Linked DNA regions of Thermogutta terrifontis. The protein of the gene in region 1 binds, or shares a complex with, the protein of each later gene. Links are inferred from orthologs where the notes say so. Each region holds a gene or a part of one and is shown in the gene's direction. Other genes may lie near its edges.

Region 1 (3,183 bases):
CTATGGCCTGGCGATTATTCTGCTGACGGTGGTTGTGCGGCTCCTGATGTTTCCCATCAGCCGCAAGCAGGCTCTCAACGCCCAGAAGATGCAAGAGCTCCAGCCGGAGATTAAGAAAATCCAGGAAAAATATAAAGACCTTCAGGAACGTAATCGCGCAACACAGGAGCTGTTTCGGCAGCATAATTATAACCCATTCTCCGGATGTTTGGTTTTATTCATACAATTGCCGATTTTTATCGGTTTGTATAAAGCCCTTGCCATTGACGTGGAGTTGCGTCAGGCACCATTGATTTCGGAAAGCATTCGCTGGTGTTCCAATCTGGCAGCCCCCGACATGCTTTTCGACTGGAGTTTTCTCTGGCCGGAGTGGTTCAACCGCGGGCACGGGATGTTTGGACTCGGCCCGTATTTCAATATCCTACCGGTTCTCACAATAGCCCTTTTTCTGTGGCAGCAGAAGCGGATGATGCCGCCGCCCGCGGATGAGCAGGCTGCGGTGCAGCAGAAGGTCATGAATTTCATGATGATCTTTATGGGAATCCTTTTCTATAAAGTCCCCAGCGGGTTGTGTCTTTACTTTATTGCGTCGAGTTTATGGGGCATGGCAGAACGCGAAATTCTACTGAAGACGGTAAAGAAACCTGACAAGACCAGGAAAGCAAAACGCGACTGGAAAAACACATGGCAGAAGATACAGAGTGCAATCCCCGACTGGCTCAAAGCACTCGTCAAAGCCGCGGATAAGCGGTACGCGGAAAAGATGCCTCGTGAAAGGCAGCGTCCCCCCGCAAAACGCACACGCGTCTGAATATCAAGAAATCCATGTGGCAGCAGGCCCATGATACCATCGCCGCAGTGGCAACCGCCTTTGGGCGTGGTGCCCGGCAAATCATTCGAATCTCTGGCCCTGAGGCGTGGCAGGCGGTGAGGCGCGTTGTTTTTCCGGAGAGCCTCCCTTCAGAGGAACCTCTTCAGCCAGTGGTCGTTGCAGCATATCTGGCTTGGGAAGGACTACCCGCACAGGTGCCGTGCGATGTCTTCTACTGGCCCTCAGGCCGAAGTTACACCGGTCAGGCAGTGGTGGAAATTCATACGGTATGTTGTGGTCCGCTTGCTCAAGAGATCGTAGCGAGGCTCAAGCTCCGACCTGCCCGTCCTGGGGAATTTACGTTACGGGCGTTTTTGAATGGACGACTTGATTTAACCCAAGCGGAAGCGGTGCTGGGAGTCGTCGAAGCTCGCGAGGTCCGGGAACTTCAGATCGCGCTTCAGCAACTTGCGGGAGGCATTGGTGGGCCTTTACGGGCATTACGGGAAGAACTTCTCAACCTGGTCGCAGACGTGGAAGCAGGCCTCGATTTCGCGGAGGAGGATCTGCCGTTTCTGTCCTGGGAGGAGTTGGAAACCCGAGTAGCCACCGCTGGCAGAACGCTCGAGGAGATTCGACACCAATTTGAACAGCGAGGAGGAAGTACCGAACTTCCCAGGGTGGTTCTGGTTGGGCCACCAAATGCCGGGAAAAGCACGCTTTTTAATGCACTTCTGTCAGCAGAGCGGGCCATCGTGTCGCCGGTACCGGGAACGACGCGTGACTATCTGACGGCCGTCTGCACTTACCGCGGGGTGAGCTTTGAGCTGGTCGATACGGCCGGTGTAGAAAGTTGGTCTGGGACGAAGTCGTTTTCTGCATCCGAAAACATGACAGAGGCGGAGACGTCAACCGGAGATGCGGATTCTTTTATCGCAGGAAAGATGCGGGCGGCCACCCAACAGGCAGCGGAAACGGCTGATTTACAACTCGTTTGCTGGGACGTTACCCAATATTCCCCCCAGGCGGTGCGGCTGAACCGGAATACTCATAACTCGCGGACGCTTCTCGTGCTGACCAAAGCCGATCTGCTGCCGACGGAGAAATCATGCTCGTGGCCGGAAAGTGCGATCCTGGTGAGTGCTCGCCGTAACAGGGGGCTTGAGACGCTCAAGGAGGCCATTGTAAACCGCCTTGTATCGCGACAGGAAACAAGCGCGGGGGTCGTCGCAGTGACGGCTATGCGCTGTCGGGATGCTTTGCAACGGGCGGCCGATTCTCTTCAACAGGCCCACGAACTTATCCGCCGGCGGGAATCTGAAGATTTCATCGCGACCGCTCTCCGCTCCGCTCTCTCTTCGATTGGTGAAATCACGGGTGAGGTTTATTCGGAAGAAATCCTTGCCAGAATTTTCTCGCGGTTCTGCATCGGCAAGTAAATCATCTCGTCTCCCGGCAGGGCCGGTTCTCGGTAGGATTCGCCGCGAGTAAAATCGTCGCGAGCATGTTGAGCCGGCAAGGAGACTGTGAATGAAAGACCGCGTTATCGTCTTGGGCTCCGTAAACACGGATCTTGTGGTCAAAGTGCGCCGCTTGCCCCGGCCGGGAGAAACTGTTATTGGCGGTACCTTCTACCAGAACCAGGGCGGAAAAGGGGCCAATCAGGCGGTGGCTGCTGCCCGATCGGGTGAAAAACCGGTGACGCTCATCGCGGCAGTGGGAAACGACGTTTTTGGGCGGGAAAGCCTGGCAGCGTTACAAAGAGATAGAATCGATCTTACGCATGTCAAGGTAAAGCACAGCATCTCCTCAGGAGTGGCACTCATCATGGTGGATGAGGGTGGTGAAAACGCCATCGCGGTGGCATCTGGTGCGAACACCGCTCTTTCGCCAGCGGATGTCAACGAGGTGCCTGATTCGGTTTTCGAATCGGCTGCTGTCCTGCTGGCCTGCTTCGAAATTCCTGTGGAGACTGTGCGAGCTGGGATGCGCCGTGCCCGACAGTTCGGGGTGACCACCATCCTCAACCCAGCACCTGTTCCCGAAGAACTTCCTGCCGATTTGTTTTCCGACGTGGACATCATGACTCCGAACGAGCATGAGATAGCAAGGCTCTTGCACTTGCCACAGATAGAAGATGAGGCGGGTGTGCGCGATGCGGCGACGCGGTTGTTGGATCGGGGTGTTCGAAATGTCGTTCTTACTCTTGGAGCTCGTGGGTGCTTTTTCGCGGGAGCCGAGGGGACCGGATTCCTTCCTGCTTTTCCAGTAAAAGCTGTCGATACGACAGGTGCAGGGGACGCGTTCAACGGAGCGCTCGCTGCGGCCCTCTCTGAAGGGCGTGCTTGGGGGGACAGTCTCCGATGGGCATC
Region 2 (3,233 bases), 260 kb from region 1 along the record:
GCCCCGGTTACGATCATCACGATGTATCTCGTCCCGGAGAACCAGCGCAATCAGTATCTTCGGGAGGTTTCCCTGCTGGCGAAGGCAATCCAGAACTATCCGGGTTGGGAAAAGATTAACGAGGCCCGGGAAATCAATGAAGTTCGCGATCGTCTGCTCGATCTGATCAGCTCAGCGAAAGAAATGGTCGGGCCGGATAGCCGTGCCCGAATGATTCGTCTCCAGCGACCGCGGATTGAACCGACACCGATCACAGATCTTTCCAACCTGATCATCGAACCGGTCATGCTGGTGGTTGGTCCCGACTTTAAACCGATCATACTCACACAACATGCGGGTTTAGCCCGGTATCTTGAGACTGTGGCGGGGTTGGCAGAACGGATCGAAACGGATGGTTACTTCCAGAATGGGGGTTGGCGAATCATTCGCAGGAGTAAAATGGTGTATCAGAATGGCCGGGTCATGTACGATTGTCTGGCGATCACGACCCGTCGCAAGGATTTTCCATCGGAAAGTTAGCAAAATCATCGTAGGCCCATGGACATAAGCACATATGAATATGACGTTATCGTCATTGGGGCTGGGCATGCAGGGGTGGAGGCGGCCCTGGCAGCCGCACGGATGGGTGCAAGAACTGCTCTGCTCACAAGCAACCTCGATACCATCGCCAAGATGAGCTGCAACCCCGCCATAGGGGGCGTGGCCAAGGGGCAAATCGTTCGCGAGATTGATGCCCTCGGTGGTGCCATGGGCCTTGCAATCGACCGCACGGCCATCCAGTTTCGGCTCCTCAATCGACGGAAGGGGCCGGCGATGCACGGTCCCCGCGCTCAGGCAGATAAACTTGCTTATCATCAGGAAGTAAAACGTATCTGCGAGTCGCAGGATAATCTATCGCTTCGGCAGGAGACGGCCGAGGAGTTGCTGGTTGAAGAGGCACGGGGGAGGACCCGCATTACCGGCGTGCTGGTCCGTGGGGGAGCCATTTATCGGGCGCCCTGTGTCGTCGTGTGTGCTGGAACGTTCATGCAGGGGCTGCTTCACTTTGGAGATAAGACCATGGTGGGCGGCCGAGCAGGGGAGGAGGCCGTCGTTGGACTGAGCCGGTCGCTCCGCCAGCTTGGGTTCGTTGTTTCGCGGTTTAAGACAGGAACGCCGCCTCGACTCAATGGCCGGACCATAGACTATTCCCGACTTGAGATCCAGCACGGGGACGAGCATCCTGTGCCTTTTTCTTTCATGACGAATGAAATCACGCAGCCCCAATTGCCGTGCTGGATTACCTACACGAACGAAAGGGTTCATGAGATCATCCGGCAGAATCTGCACCGGGCACCGATGTTCACAGGGCAGATTCAATCCACGGGACCGCGCTATTGTCCGTCGGTGGAAATCAAAATCGTGCGGTTTCCCGACCGGCCGCGGCATCAACTTTTCCTGGAACCGGAAGGGCGTAACACGCTGGAAATCTACGTGAATGGGCTTTCCACAAGCCTTCCGCGGGACGTGCAGGAAGCCATGATTCGCGAGATCACGGGGCTTGAAAAGGCGGAGATCATCCGCTACGGGTACGCGATTGAATACGATTACCTCCCGCCTGATCAGCTCCATCTATCGCTCGAAACGAAACGTGTGGAGGGGCTTTTCCTTGCCGGGCAGGTCAACGGCACGACGGGTTACGAAGAAGCCGCTGGGCAGGGGTTGATCGCCGGGATTAACGCCGTGCTGAAGCTGCGGGGAAAGGATCCCCTCATCCTGAGGAGAGACCAGGCCTACATCGGCGTGATGATCGATGACCTGGTCACCCGGGGGGTGGATGAGCCGTATCGTATGTTTACCAGCCGGGCGGAATATCGGCTGCGGTTGCGTCACGATAATGCCGACCGCCGGTTGACGCCTCTGGGGCGCGAGCTGGGACTGGTGGACGATGCACGCTGGAACCGATTTGTGCAAAAGGTCGAGGCGATTGAACGGCTTCGGGCTGTCCTGGAGGCCACGCGGCACGGCGGAGTTCCGGTTTCCCGACTTCTCACCAGGCCAGAGGTTTCTTGGGAGGATATTGTGTCAATAGCGCCCTCCCTTGCGGAGTTCCCGCGCGAAGTCGTGGAGCAAGTCGTCATTGATATCAAATATGCCGGATATCTTGCGCGGGAAGAGGCGGCCATCGAACAGCAACGCCGATTGGCGGAAAAGCGAATTCCGGACGACATTGACTACTTTTCCGTGCCGCATTTGCGGGCAGAGGCCCGGGAGAAATTCTCCAAAATCAGGCCCCGAGACTTTGCTCAGGCGGGCCGGATTAGCGGCATCACGCCCGCGGATCTGGCAGTGCTTGCCCTCTATCTGGAACGGCGTAGCCGACCAGATCATTCAGTTTCAGCAACCTCAGGGGAGCTTTTTACGCAGGTCAAAGAAGACGAGGTGCAAGCCGGTCGCATCGTCGATGAGCAATCCGCCCTGGGGAGCGAAATATCGTTTGAGGACATCCACAGGAGGGAGCTTCCCGTCTTTGATTGCCTGGACGATGGCCATTCCGACTGAATCCTTGGGTGCGTCACCCTCGATGGCCTGGACCATAAAGGAATTCCTCGTCAGAAAAGCCTCGTACCACATCTCGAGTACGCTATCTGGCCGGGTGAATATGAACACAGAGGGACTATCGGTCCCGGCCAGCGCTTTAATCCGACCCCGCACCAGTTTGTATTCCAGAGACTCTGCGAGAGACTTTTCGGGGGCGTCCGCGGTCATGAGTATCTGTTCCATGAACGCCGGGCTGTCCGTCTGGACGACGTATTGATCAATCGCTGCGAAACAGGGGACGGGAAGTCGCATGTTTTCAGGAAACCATTCCGGACGTTGTCGGCTCGAAATGTAGTAACTTCGTTGTCCGAATTCCTTTTTTTCAAAGATTTGGGAATCGGATTGAGCAATCGCCTCGACGAGTTTGGCGGCAATCTGCTCATCCTTCATTTCCATCACAAAACCGCTAGCGGCACTGTTAAGGCGGATTGGACGCTCGATCCACTGTGCGATGGTGATTCGCCCGGTGGACGCCGGCAGTACATCCCGAACCACGTCGAGCTGCAATCCTCGATTCATCTCATCGAGAACCTGTCGCTGGAAAGCTCCCTCACCGCGGAAGCCGTCGTAGATCTTGGAGACGCGCTCCACAGTAACGGGCAGATCGACATAGGCTGTGATGTATCGCATCACGGAGTCAGGGATGAAAAACT

What was found.
Region 2: the proteins of THTE_RS08680 (region 1) and mnmG are in contact, whole or in part, in a solved structure (PDB 9HIP), measured with the Escherichia coli proteins. The link is inferred for Thermogutta terrifontis from one-to-one orthologs.

What each region holds. Positions count from the first base shown.
Region 1 is NZ_CP018477.1:2,327,925-2,331,107, forward strand. What follows is about bases 177-3,037. They hold THTE_RS08680 (tRNA modification GTPase), read left to right. Parts: upstream 177-825; coding sequence 826-2,250; downstream 2,251-3,037. Other genes in these bases: THTE_RS08675 (YidC/Oxa1 family insertase periplasmic-domain containing protein), read left to right, coding at 177-811; rbsK (ribokinase), read left to right, coding at 2,342-3,037. Outside these bases: more of THTE_RS08675, read left to right, coding at 1-176; more of rbsK, read left to right, coding at 3,038-3,183. UniProt on the Escherichia coli protein: Exhibits a very high intrinsic GTPase hydrolysis rate. Involved in the addition of a carboxymethylaminomethyl (cmnm) group at the wobble position (U34) of certain tRNAs, forming tRNA-cmnm(5)s(2)U34.
Region 2 is NZ_CP018477.1:2,592,030-2,595,262, reverse strand. The notes cover bases 129-3,039. They hold mnmG (tRNA uridine-5-carboxymethylaminomethyl(34) synthesis enzyme MnmG), read left to right. Parts: upstream 129-537; coding sequence 538-2,541; downstream 2,542-3,039. Other genes in these bases: THTE_RS09610 (PTS sugar transporter subunit IIA), read left to right, coding at 129-519. In the rest of the region: more of THTE_RS09610, read left to right, coding at 1-128. UniProt on the Escherichia coli protein: NAD-binding protein involved in the addition of a carboxymethylaminomethyl (cmnm) group at the wobble position (U34) of certain tRNAs, forming tRNA-cmnm(5)s(2)U34.